2 regions of the Arthrobacter sp. 05L45_2 genome follow, and region 1 is predicted to be linked to the other one. Evidence: riboswitches for the same ligand, from Rfam matches in the RefSeq annotation. Region 1 holds a riboswitch; the other holds the start of a gene.

Region 1 (3,840 bases):
CGGAGTCCAGGGCGAAGCCGGTGGCCGCGGCGTCCTCGGCGACAGTGGCACCGAAGGCGGCGACGACGTCGGCGACGATTGCCGGCGTCGTGGCTTCATCAGCGGAGATACCGACGGTGTCGGCGTCGATGGCGCGCAGGTTGATGCCCTTGGCGTCGGCGGCGGCGATGATTCCGGCGGCGTTGCCCGGCACGGACACGGTGACGGTGTCGAAGAAGGAGGTGTGCAGCACGTCCAGGCCGGCAGCCTGGAGCGAGGCGGCGATGGTCTTGGCGTGGCCGTGGGTGGTCTCGGCGATGGCCTTGAGCCCGTCGGGGCCGTGGTAGACGGCGTAGAAGGACGCGACGATGGCCAGCAGCGCCTGGGCGGTGCAGATGTTGGACGTGGCCTTCTCGCGGCGGATGTGCTGCTCGCGGGTCTGCAGCGCCAGCCGGTAGGCGGGGATGCCGGCGTTGTCCTTGGAGACGCCAACCAGGCGGCCGGGCATGGAGCGCTCCAGGCCCTTCTGGACGGCCATGTAAGCCGCGTGCGGGCCGCCGAAGAACAGCGGCACACCGAGGCGCTGCGCGGAGCCGACGGCGATGTCGGCCCCCTGCTCGCCGGGAGGGGTGATCAGGGTCAGGGACAGCAGGTCCGCGGCCACGGTGACGAGGGCGCCGCGTTCCTTGGCCTCGGCAATGACGGCGGTGTGGTCGAAGACGCGGCCGGAGACGCCCGGCTGCTGCAGCACGACGCCGTTGATAACGCCCTTGGGCAGGCCCTTGGACAGATCGGCGACCTCAACTTCGAAGCCGAGGGCCTCGGCGCGGCCCTTGACGATCGCGATGGTCTGCGGGAGGCAGTCGGCGTCGAGGACGGTCTTGCCGTCGTGGGCGGCCTTGTTCTTGTTGGCCCGGCGCATCATCAGGACGGCTTCGGCAACGGCGGTGGCTTCGTCCAGGAGCGAGGCGTTGGCGATCGGCAGGCCCACGAGGTCCTGGACCATGGTCTGGAAGTTCAGCAGCGCCTCGAGCCGGCCCTGGGAGATTTCCGGCTGGTAGGGCGTGTAGGCGGTGTACCAGGCCGGGGCTTCGAGGATGTTCCGGCGGATGACGGCCGGGGTGACGGTGTCGAAGTAGCCCTGGCCGATCATCTGGACGGCGGTCTTGTTCTTCGAGGCCAGCGTGCGCAGCTCGGCGAGGACTTCCACTTCGCTGAGCGCTACGCCCAGCGCCAGGTCAGAATCCTGCCGGATGTCCTTCGGTACGGCGGTGTCCACAAGGTCGTTGACGGTGTCGTAGCCGACTGCCTTGAGCATGGCGGCGACGTCGGCCTGGCGGCGGGCGCCAATATGCCGGTCAACGAAGGACGTGGAGGCTGAGGTAACAGTCACTAGGAACTCCATAACTAAGGCGGCGCACGGTACGCCACATTGATTCGGGTTCCTCCCCGCTCTGTATTGGACCTGAGAGTTTCCGCGCAGCCGCTATGCGGGGCTCCGCTTGCACCGTCGGTGAGCACGTCGCGTCAGATAACGCACGTGCTACTTTCCAGAGTTGCCTTGCCGCGGCGGTACATGGGCCTGAGAGATTCCTGGGGAGGATTTGCTCCTACGGCGCCTGCTTGTACCTACTTGCAGAACTCTCCCGCCGCAGATCAAAGGCATATTCAATTGCTCGTGACCATAGTCACAGACTTATTGTCCTACGCCGGGGGCAAGGTCCGCAAACCAGTGACGCCGGAGCCGCGACATATACGGCCCCGCCCGTCAGCCGCGCAGCCGTTCGACGGCGGCCAGCAGGCTTTCGACGTCGCCCGCCATTTCCGTCGGCGCCCCGCCCGGTCCCCGGGCGAGCATCGCATTGAAGTACAGCCCGTCCCCCAGATAGAGAACGGGCTTGGCCATCGCGGGGCCGACGTCCGCCGCGAGGAGGGCCAGCCAGCTCGCCTGCACGCCTGCCATCCGTTGCAGGGTCTCGGCGTGTGCCACTTCGGCCAGCCGGGTGGCGGCCACAAAGACCCGGTCCAGTGGGGTGTCGGCCCACACCGAGGACTTGATGAAGTACGCGGCGGCCCCTTCGGGCGCAGCGGCCATGGCGGCGAGGTCGTCGGCGAGGAGCCGGTCCAGGCGCTCCAGCAGCACCGTGATCATGGCGTCCTTGGTGGGGAAATGGTACAGCAGACCGCCCTTGGAGACGCCGGCCAGCCTGGCTACCGCGTCGAGGGTGGCGGCCCGCTCCCCCTCGGTGATGAGCAGGGACTCGAAGGCGTCGAGGACGGCTTCACGGGCGACGGGTTTTCTGGCCATGGCTCCCATCATGCCCGGCGCACCGCCAATTTCTTAACTGTACCGTCCAGACGGTACAGTTATTCGATGACCGTCTCCTACCGCCCGTCGACCTCCGGTACCACCCGCGGCACCACCTCCGCTCCGCGCCCGGCGTGGCGCGACTGGCTGGCCCTGGCCCTGCTGATGTTTCCGGTGCTGCTCGTTGCCGTGGATAACACCGCCCTCACGTTCGCGCTGCCGGCGATCGCGCGCAGCCTGGACGCCTCCGGAGTGGAACTGCTGTGGATCGTCGACACATACCCCCTGGTCCTGGCCGGCCTGCTGGTCGCGATGGGTAGCCTGGGCGACCGGATTGGCCGCCGGCGGCTGCTGTTCATCGGCAGCGCCGGTTTCGCGGCAGTCTCCGCGGTGACAGCCTTCGCGCCCGCCGCTGAGTGGCTGATCGCAGGGCGGGCGGGGCTCGGCTTCTTCGGCGCCATGCTGATGCCGTCCACGCTGTCCCTGATCCGCAACATCTTCCCCGAACCCAACCGCCGGCGGCTGGCCGTGGCGGTCTGGGCCGCGGGGTTCTCCGGTGGCGCCGCGTTGGGGCCCATCTTCGGAGGGTGGCTCGTGGAACACCTCTGGTGGGGAGCGGTCCTGCTGGTCGCGGTGCCCATCATCCTGCCCCTGCTGGTCCTCGGCCCTGCCCTGATCCCGGAATCCCGGGACCCGAACCCCGGCCGGGTGGATCTGCCGAGCATCGCCTTGTCCATGCTCGCCATGGCCCCGGCGGTCTACGGCATCAAAATCCTGGCCACCGAGGGCATGGCAGCGGGACCGCTCGCCGCCCTTGGCGCCGGCCTGCTGATGGGTTACGCCTTCGTCCGCCGCCAGCGCCGGCTGGCAGCGGACGAGTCCGGCACTCCCCTGCTGGATCTGAGCCTCTTCGGCAACCCCGTGTTCAGCACCGCCATTACGGCCAACGTGCTGGCGCTGTTTTCCTACAACGGTTTTATCCTGTTCCTCGCCCAGCACCTGCAACTGCTGGAGGGGCAGTCGCCGTCCGAGTCCGGGATGGCCATGATCCCCGCACTGGTCGCCACTGTGGTGGCCGGGTTGCTGGTGGTGCCCCTGGTCCGCAAAGTCCGACCCGGCTTTGTGGTGGCCGGCGGCCTGGTCCTGAGCGCCACCGGCTACGGCCTGGTGGCCCTCGGCGACCACAGCGCCGGTCCCGGCATCCTGCTGGCGGCCCTGCTGGTGCTCTGCCTGGGCGTCGGAGCCGCCGAAACCATTTCCAACGACCTGATCCTGGGGTCCGTGCCGGCGGCCAAATCGGGAGCCGCGGCCGCCATTTCCGAGACCGGCTACGAGGTTGGCTCACTGCTCGGCACGGCCGTCCTTGGCTCCATCCTGACGGCGTCGTACCAGCACAACCTGCGGCTGCCGGCCGGCACTGCGGGGACGGCGCCGGCGGAGGCCACCGCGCGGGCCGGCGAAACCCTGGCGGGGGCTACGGAGCTGGCCCAGACCCTCCCCGGACCCGCGGCCGAGGCCGTGATGGCTGCCGCGCGGGCGGCGTTCGACTCCGG
Region 2 (9,545 bases), on a different contig from region 1:
GATTTCTACTACGAGGTGCTCGGCGGCGGGCGTTTCCGCTCCACCGTCCACGCCCAGGGCGCCTGGAACGAGCACGAACAGCACATGGCACCGGCGTCGGGCATTATGGCCGACTGCCTGGCCCGGCACGAGCCGCGCGATGACATGCGCATGGCCCGCATCAGCTATGAGATCCTCGGCCTCATCCCCGGCGGCGAATTCGAGGTCACCACCACCACGCTGCGCCCCGGCCGCACCATCGAACTGCTGCAGGCCGAGTTGGTTGCCGGCGGCCGCGTGGCCATCCGGGCGACGGCCTGGCGGATGGTGACCTCCGATACCTCGGCTGTCGCCGCGTTTGAAGATCCGCGGATCCCGGCACCGGAGAATTGCGAGCCGTACGACGCCGCCACGGTCTGGCCCGGCGGGTACATCGCCTCCCTGAGCATGCGGATCGCCGAGGGGCACCGTGCCGGTTCCGGAACCGTCTGGCTGCACACCGACTACCCGCTGACCGACCGGGCGGACAGCAGCGACCTCGCCCGGCTGATCGGACTGGTGGATACGGCCAACGGCATTGCCGCCCGGGTTCCGCCGGGAAAGGGCAGCTACGCGTTCCCCAACCTGGACCTCCAGATCCACATGTACCGGCGGCCCGAGGGCGAGTGGCTTGGCCTGGACAACGAGGTCTCCTTCGGTACGGACGGCATCGGCCTGACCTCCACCGTGCTGCACGACCTCACGGGACCGTTCGGGCGAGCCGAACAGATCCTGACGCTGCGGAAGAGCTGACCGGCGGCCGCGGCGCCGGCTAGTGGAAAACGAGCCAGCCGACGACGGTGGCCAGGCCGGTCAGGAACGCGCCCCAGAGGATGTCCGCGACCACGATCGCCAGCGGCCAGTTTTTCAGGGTGGCGGCGTTGGTGAGGTCATAGGTTGCATAGGCGAAGCCGCCCAGCGCGGCGCCGTAACCCAGCGCCGTCAGCCAGCTGCCGCCGTCGAGCGCGGGCCGGAGGGCAAAGAAGAGGATCCCGGCGATGTACAGCACGTAGAACACCACGGCGTACCCTAGATGGGGCTTGTCCGACATCAGGTGGCCCAAGTGCCGGCGGTAGAACTTGTTCATCGACTTGAGCCAGACGGCGTCGATGACGGCGAACGCGGCGGCTACCACCAGGAATTGCAGAATGACCATAAGGGAGCATAACAACATGCAGCAGGCCGCGGCGGGACCCCGGAACCTGACGGTGTTCCGGCAGGATCACTCCCTCGGCCCGGCGGCGGACCTCGACTTCGCCCTGACCCTTCTGCAGCGGGTCAAGACCGGGTCCCTGGTCCCCCTGCTGCGGCTCTACCGGCCCGCCCCCACGGTGGCGTTCGGCCAGCGTGACACCCACTTGCCTGGCTTTGACGCCGCCACCCTGGCCTGCCGGGAACTTGGTTTCGAACCGCTGGTCCGGAAGGCCGGGGGCAGGGCCGCCGCGTACCACGAGGGCACCCTGGTGATCGACCACCTGGAGCCCCATGCTGACGCGATTGCCGGGGCCAAAGGCCGGTTCTCCCTCTTCGGCGAGCTGCTGGCGCAGGCCCTGCGCGACGCCGGGGTGGCGGCCGCTGTCGGCGAGATTCCGGGGGAGTACTGCCCGGGCGAATTCAGTGTCCACGGCCGGGATCCCCTGGTCCCGGAGCACCCCATCAAGCTGGTCGGCACCGCCCAGCGAGTGGTGGCCGGCGGCTGGCTGTTCAGCTCCGTGATCATCGTGGAGAACTCCGCGCCCATCAGGGCAGTCCTCGAGGCGAGTTACGCCGCGCTGGGCCTTGACTGGGACCCGGCCACCGCCGGCGCCGCCGATGACCTGGTCCCGGGCCTGGACGTGCCCGCCGTGGAGGCAGCCGTACTGGCCGCCTACGCCCGGTACGCCACGCTCGACGACGGCGACTTCGGCGCCCTGCTGCCCTAACGGCCGAGACGGCTCACGCTGGGCGGGCGGCCAGGAGCTGTTCGCGCAGGATATCGGCGTGCCCGCAGTGCTGGGCCAGTTCCCGCAACAGGTGCAGGTAAACCCACCGCAGCGGCAGCGGGCCGCGCCTGTTTCCGGTCACCAGGTGGTCCAGGCCCAGGGGTGCGGCGCGCTCACGCGACTGGGCGCAGGCTTCCCGGTACGCGGCCTGGACGCCGGCGATCGAGTCATCGGCAGCCAGGATGAAGGACTCGTCCGGGGTGGCCGGAATACCGATGTCCTGCCGGCTGCGGCGGGTGATGGCCTCGTCGAACCAGACCTTCTCCACGAACGTGGCGTGCTTGACCAGCCCCAGCAGCGTGGTGCGGGAGGGGACCAGGGACGCGCGGGCCTCCTGTTCGGTCATTCCGTCCAGGCAATCGTGCAGCGCGGCCCGGTGTTCGTCGAGGAACGCGTCGAACTGCGTCCGCAGATCCGCCGCGAAAATACCGGGCTCCGTGCTGGGGTGATGGCTCATAGGCCACATCCTAATAGCACCCGGCCCGGCACCGGCCCCTGCGGCCCCTGCGGCCCCTCCGGCCCGGCCGGTGCTATCCGCCCGGAGGACCTACCGGCGGGTAGCGCCGGAACGCGGGCTGCGTCACAAATCCGGCGGTTTGACTTTCCGGCGTGATCCATCCCACACTGAATCCGCCGGACAATCCTTCCGAGGAGGTCCCGGCGATCATGTTTGGCGGTTACCGGCCCGAGCCAGGGCACGGCAACCATGACGACGCGTTCTTGCCCGGAGCCACCCTCCGCAGCGCCGCGTCACCCCCTATAAGTAAACAAGCCTATGATCTGCGGCGGGAGAGTCCTGCCGGTACATGCAGCAGGCGCCGTAGGAGCAAATCCTCCCCAGGAATCTCTCAGGCCCACGTACCGCCGCGGCGAGGCAACTCTGGAAAGCAGCCGGATCATTTCCCGGCTCACCGACGGTGCAAGCGGTTCCTGCGGGGGCAGGTACGCGGAAACTCTCAGGTCCAAGACAGAGCGGGGAGGAACCCGAATCATCGTGGCACCAGCCACTTGAACGATGGAGTTCCTTATGACGATTCAGCGACCACCTTCCACCATGGTTGAAGCTCCCCACCTCGAGCGGCAGCTCAGCAACCGGCACATCCAGCTCATCGCGATCGGCGGCGCCATCGGCACGGGCCTGTTTATGGGCTCGGGCAAGACCATCTCCGCGGCCGGCCCCTCGGTCATTTTCGTCTACATGATCATCGGCTTCATGCTGTTCTTCGTCATGCGGGCCATGGGCGAACTGTTGCTCTCCAACCTGCACTACAAGTCCTTCAGCGATTTCGCCGCCGATCTGCTGGGCCCGTGGGCGGGCTTCTTCACCGGCTGGACGTACTGGTTCTGCTGGGTGATCACCGGCATTGCCGACGTTATTGCCATTGCCGGGTACTCCCAGGAGCTCTGGCCCGGCCTGCCCCTCTGGATTCCGGGCCTGGTCACCATCGCGATCCTGCTGCTGCTGAACCTGACCACCGTCAAGGCCTTCGGCGAGACCGAATTCTGGTTCGCGCTGATCAAGATCGTCGCGATAGCGGCGTTGATTGTGGTGGGCCTGTTTATGATCTTCAGCGGGTTCAGCTCCGACGCCGGACCGGCGACTTTCAGCAACCTCTGGAGCCACGGCGGGTTCTTCCCGAACGAGTTCATGGGCTTTGTGGCCGGCTTCCAGATCGCCGTCTTCGCCTTCGTCGGCATCGAACTGGTCGGCACCACCGCAGCCGAGGCCAAGGACCCCGAGAAAAACCTGCCGCGGGCCATCAACTCCATTCCGATCCGTGTCCTGCTGTTCTACGTCGGCGCACTTATCATCCTGATGTCGGTCACGCCGTGGACCCAGTTCGCCGCCGGACACAGCCCGTTCATCGCCATGTTCTCCCTGGCCGGTCTCGGCGCCGCCGCCACCGTGGTCAACCTGGTGGTCCTGACCTCGGCCATGTCCTCGGCCAACTCCGGGATTTACTCCACCTCCCGCATGGTCTACGGCCTCGCCCAGGAAGGTGACGCCCCCGCCCCCTTCGCAGCGCTGTCCCGCCGCAAGGTTCCGCAGAACGCCTTGTTCCTCTCGTGCGTGCTGCTGCTCTCCGGCGTCGTGCTGATGTACGCGGGGGAGAACATCGGCAAGGCCTTCGAAATGGTTACAACCGTGTCCGCCGTCTGCTTCGTCTTCGTGTGGTCCATCATCCTGGCCAGCTACCTGGCCTTCCGCAGGCGCCGCCCGCAGCTGCACGATGCCTCGAAGTTCAAGATGCCCGGCGGCGTGCCCATGGTCTGGGTCGTCTTCGCCTTCTTCGCCTTCGTGCTCTGGACGCTGACCACGCAGCCGGACACGTTGTCGGCCCTGCTGGTGACGCCGGTCTGGTTCATCATCCTCGGCGCCGCATGGCTGGTCCTGCGCCGCCGTCCGGTGCACCTGGCCCGTTACGAGGCCTTCAAGGCCGAACTCCAGTCCGAGCAGGATGAAGCTGCCGGATCCCGGAAGGTGGAGAGCCAGTGAGCACCGCAGCAACCCCACAGCCCGGCGGCCCCGCAACTGAACAGCGGGAAGAGCCCGGCGCCGAGTTCGTCCTCACCCTCGACTGCGCCGAATCACCCGGCATCATCAACGCCGTGTCCAAATTCCTCCTGGACCACGGCTGCAACATTGTGGACATCAAGCAGTTCGGCGACCGGCTCGTGGAGCACTTCTTTATGCGCGTGCACTTCGTCTCAACCGGCACCGCGGCGGACGTCGAGGAGCTCCGGCAGGATTTCGCGCCGGTCGCCGCCGAGTGGGCGATGACCTGGCGGCTGGAACGCCACGGCCGGAAGCAGCGGATCCTCGTTATGGTCTCCAAATACGGGCACTGCCTGAACGATCTTCTCTTCCGCGCCAGGATCGGTGAACTCCCGGTCGAGATTGTCGCCGTCGTGTCCAACCACCCGGACCACGAGGGCCTGGTCACCTGGCACGGGATCCCCTTCCACCACGTGCCCGTCAGCCCCGCGACCAAACCGGAGGCAGAAGCAACGCTCCTGGACCTGGTGGAGGCGTACAACGTGGAACTGGTGGTCCTCGCCCGGTACATGCAAGTCCTCAGCGACAACCTCACGGCCAGGCTCGCCGGCAGGGCCATCAACATCCACCACTCCTTCCTGCCGAGCTTCAAAGGAGCCAAGCCCTACCACCAGGCTTACGCCCGCGGCGTCAAGACTGTCGGGGCCACGGCGCACTATGTGAACTCGGAACTGGATGAGGGGCCAATCATCGCCCAGCAGGTCATCGAGGTGGACCACACCTATACCCCGGAGGACCTCGTCGCCGTGGGCCGGGACGCCGAATGCAAGGCCCTGACGAACGCCGTCCGCTGGCACTCCGAGGGGCGCATCATCCTCTCAGGGAACCGCACCGTCATCCTGCGCTGACCCGCGCCCGCCTGCCCAAATTCTGGAGTTCCCTGTGAAGACCCACCTTCCTCTGTCAACCGCGTCCCATGCCCCGCCCGCCCAGCCGGACACAACACTGCCAGCGCGGCTGGAAATCATTCCCACCTCCGGCATCGTCACCAGAGTCCAGGCCGGACTCGCGCCGGGAACGGCACTGACCGTGACCTGCCTTCCCCATCACGGTGTCCAACCCACCCTGGAAACGGCCGTCCAGCTGCGCCGGCTCGGCCACAGCGTAGTCCCGCACCTGGCAGCGAGGAGCCTTGAAAGCCGTGCGCAACTGGCCGGCATCCTTACCGAGTGCCGAACCGCCGGGATCAACGAGGTTTTTGCCGTCGGCGGTGATGCCGCGCAGCCGGCCGGCCCGTACCAGAACAGTGCACGGCTCCTGGAGGACATCGCCGATTTGTCCGGCGGGGCCATGTCCGCCGGCGTTGCCGGGTACCCGGAAGGGCATCCCGGGCAAAGCCAGCTCTACATGCTGGATGCGCTGCTGGAAAAACAGCACCTCGCTACCAGCGTGGTGACGCAGATGTGCTTCTCGGCGGCCCGGATCAGCTGGTATGTCGAGTTGCTCCGCCGCGAAGGCGTTACCCTTCCGGTGTGGGCCGGCGTCGCCGGGTCCGTTCCCCGGACCAAGCTCATTTCGCTGGCGACCAAGATCGGGGTGGGACCGTCCCTGCGGTTCATCAGCCGCAAGGGCCCGCTGGCCCGGCGGCTCCTCGACGGCGGCAACTACTCGCCCAGCCGCCTCGTGGCCGAATTGTCGGCGGCGCAGCCGGCCCTGGCGGGCGTCCACCTCTATACATTCAACAATCTGGAACCGTACGCCGCCGCCGGCGCCGGCGTAACGGCGGCTTCTGGAACGGCGGCGCCGGTGGAGCGGCAGCCATGACCGCGCCGGCGGGCGACGCCGGGCAGCTCCCGCGTCCCGGGCGGCGGCTGCCGTGGGCAGCTCTGCCGCGCGGCCTGCCGGTACGGATTACGGCCGGCGGCCGTTACCTGGGGCCGGGAACAGTGGACGGGTCGACGCCGGACGGTGCGGTGATGTGGGTCCGCTTCAACGGCCTCGAGGGCCGCCGTATGTTCCACCGCGACGACACGGTGTTCGTCGAAGTGGGCAAGTCGAAGTGGGCTAGTCGAAGTCGACTGGGCGGCGGTGGCGGCCCGCGGCGCTGTCAGTGGCCGCGGGCTATCCACTCCTCCAGGTGCGGCGCCTCGGCGCGCACCGTCGTCGGATCGCCATGACCGGTGCGCACCACGGTGTCTGCGGGCAGCGTGAGCAGCCGGTCGCGGATGGAACCGATGATGGTGGGGAAATCGCTGTAGGACCGGCCGGTGGCGCCCGGACCGCCCTGGAAGAGCGTGTCACCGGTGAACACGGTTCCCTTCGCGGGCAGGTAGAAGCTCACCGAGCCGGGGGAGTGGCCCGGGGTGTGCAGCGCCTCGAGGCGGGCGCCGGCCACCTCGAACGTATCGCCGTCGTCGATGCCGTGCTCCGGTTCGGTCCCGGGGAAGACGCGGTCCCACAGCATCCAGTCCTGCTGGTTCAGGTAGACCGGGGCGTTGACCAGGCTGCGGAAGGCGCCGACCGCTGCGATGTGGTCGTCGTGGCCGTGGGTGAGCAGGATGGCCTTGACGTTCCGGCCGGCGACGGCGGCCGCGGTGGCGTCGGCGTCGTGGGCGGGGTCGATCACCACGCAGTCCTCGTCATTGCCGACGATCCAGACGTTGTTGTCCACGTCCCAGGTGCCGCCGTCGAGCGAGAACGTCCCGGACGTGACCAGGCGGTCGATCCGCAGTGCTCCGCCGCTCACAGTTCCACCACCGAACGCAGCACGGCACCGTCGTGCATCTTGTCGAAGGCGTCCTCGATCTGGTCGATGGTGATCCGCTCCGTGACGAAGGCGTCGAGGTCGAGCCTGCCCTGCCGGTACAGGTCGATCAGCATGGGGAAGTCGCGGGACGGGAGGCAATCGCCGTACCAGGAGGACTTCAGGGAGCCGCCGCGGCCGAACACGTCCAGCAGCGGCAGTTCCAGGGTCATCTCCGGGCTGGGAACGCCCACCAGGACCACGGTGCCGGCGAGGTCGCGGGCATAAAACGCCTGCTTGTAGGTCTCCGGGCGGCCGACGGCGTCGATCACGACGTCGGCGCCGAAGCCGCCGGTCAGTTCGCGGATCGCCTCGACGGGGTCCACCCCGGAGGAGTCCACGGTGTGGGTTGCGCCGAGTTCCTTGGCGCGATCGAGTTTCTTGGCGTCGATGTCCACTGCGATGACAGTGGTGGCGCCGGCCAGGGCCGCGCCGGCCACGGCCGCCACGCCCACTCCGCCGCAGCCGATCACGGCCACGGAATTGCCGCGGCCGACGTTGCCGGTGTTGATCGCGGCGCCGAGGCCGGCCATCACGCCGCAGCCGAGCAAGCCGATGGCGGCGGGGTCGGCGTCGGCGTCCACCTTGGTGCACTGTCCGGCGGCCACCAGGGTTTTCTCGGCGAAGGCGCCAATGCCGAGCGCCGCGGTGAGCTCCGTGCCGTCCGCCAGGGTCATCTTCTGGGTGGCGTTGTGCGTGTTGAAGCAGTACTGCGGCTCGCCGCGGCGGCACGCGCGGCACTCGCCGCAGACAGCGCGCCAGTTCAGGACAACCCGGTCACCGGGGGCAACTTCGGTGACGCCGGGCCCCACCGCGCTGACCACCCCAGTGGCCTCATGGCCGAGCAGGAACGGGAAGTCATCGTTGATGGCGCCCTGCTTGTAGTGCAGGTCCGTGTGGCAGACCCCGCATGTGAGGATATCCACCAGGGCCTCGCCGGGCCCGGGGTCCGGAACCAGGATGGTCTCCAGGGTGACGGGGGCGTTCTTGGAGCGGACAACCGCGCCTTTGACTTCGTGGACCATGGGTAGCTCCTTTCATCACCGCGTCCGCGACGGGATGCGGCACGGCGCGGAATCCCGGGGTTAGCTGGGAGTCCGCGCCGTGGTGGTGTGGTGGTGGGTGTCCTGGTGGGGCTTAGGCCGCGAGGCGGGTCTTGACCTCGGCCGCCGAGGGATTGGTGGCTGCCGTGCCGTCCGGGAAAAGGACGGTGGGGACGGTGCGGTTGCCGCCGTTGAGCTTCTCCACAAGTTCGGCGGTGCCTTCGACTTCCTCGATGTTGATCTCGGTGTAGCCGATGCCCTGGGCGTCCAGCTGCTTCTTCAACCGGTTGCAGTAACCGCACCAGGTGGTCGAAAACATGGTGATGGTGCCGGAATCGGGGGTGAAGTCCACGAAGTTCTCCTCAACGCTGGTGGGCGGCGCGCAGTTGGCAGCGCCTCTGCCGGCAAAGCCGGATGTCACTGTGATCAACCGTAACCCGGGAGGCCCTATTCCCGCACGGCGGGTCCCGATGGCATGCTGGTGCCATGTGTGGACGCTACGTGATGGCCCGGGCTGTCGGGGACCTTCTGGCCGAGTTCGACGCCGGACTCGAGGAGGAGGTGGTCATCCCGCCGTCGTGGAATGTGGCCCCGACGGCGGACGTGCCCATCCTGCTGGAGCGGCTGGTGGACGGCGAACCGGTGCGGCAACTGCACATTGCCCGCTGGGGCCTGGTTCCCTCGTGGGCCAAGGATCCGGGCATCGGCTCCAAGATGATCAACGCCCGCAGTGAGAGTGTGCTGGAGAAGCCGGCCTTCCGGAAAGCCACCCGCGCCCGGCGCTGCGCTGTGCCGGCGGACGGATATTACGAATGGAAGGGTGAGGGCCGCGGCAAACAGCCCTATTACGTGCACCCGGCGGACGGCTCCCCGGTGGTCTTCGCCGGCCTCTACGAATGGTGGAAAGACCCGTCCAAGGCCGAGGGGGATCCGGAACGCTGGCTGCTGTCCACGTCGATCCTGACCACTGACTCCCCGCCGGAGGGCTACGCCGACGGGATGCTCGCCGAACTGACAGCGCTGCACGACCGCGTTCCGCTGCCAATGGACCGGGCTACCATGGCGACCTGGCTGGACCCGCAGGCCGATGACGCCGCCGCCCTGGTGGGGCTGGTCCGGGCCGGTGCGCACGACGTCGCCGAGGGCTGGAGGATCGACGCCGTGGGCACCGCCGTCGGGAATGTCCGGAACGATTCCCCGGA

Evidence for each region. A riboswitch is a leader RNA that binds a small molecule or an ion and turns the genes downstream of it on or off. The one in region 1 is predicted to bind glycine.
Region 2: another riboswitch for glycine. It lies ahead of cycA (D-serine/D-alanine/glycine transporter); the one in region 1 lies ahead of gcvP (aminomethyl-transferring glycine dehydrogenase).

The regions. Positions count from the first base shown of each region.
Region 1 covers NZ_JBFTNO010000154.1:1,773-5,612, reverse strand. The annotation lists gene gcvP (aminomethyl-transferring glycine dehydrogenase) at 1-1,384, opposite strand, end outside; glycine riboswitch at 1,424-1,538, opposite strand; glycine riboswitch at 1,540-1,638, opposite strand; gene AC1DHD_RS11925 (TetR/AcrR family transcriptional regulator) at 1,748-2,287, opposite strand; gene AC1DHD_RS11920 (MFS transporter) at 2,354-3,840, shown strand, end outside.
Region 2 covers NZ_JBFTNO010000064.1:8,955-18,499, forward strand. The annotation lists gene AC1DHD_RS07220 (thioesterase family protein) at 1-771, shown strand, start outside; gene AC1DHD_RS07225 (DUF2177 family protein) at 791-1,174, opposite strand; gene AC1DHD_RS07230 (lipoate--protein ligase family protein) at 1,191-1,940, shown strand; gene AC1DHD_RS07235 (DinB family protein) at 1,954-2,457, opposite strand; glycine riboswitch at 2,777-2,874, shown strand; gene cycA (D-serine/D-alanine/glycine transporter) at 3,028-4,497, shown strand; gene purU (formyltetrahydrofolate deformylase) at 4,494-5,405, shown strand; gene AC1DHD_RS07250 (methylenetetrahydrofolate reductase) at 5,440-6,321, shown strand; gene AC1DHD_RS07255 (MBL fold metallo-hydrolase) at 6,605-7,243, opposite strand; gene AC1DHD_RS07260 (S-(hydroxymethyl)mycothiol dehydrogenase) at 7,240-8,325, opposite strand; gene AC1DHD_RS07265 (mycoredoxin) at 8,438-8,695, opposite strand; gene AC1DHD_RS07270 (SOS response-associated peptidase) at 8,830-9,545, shown strand, end outside.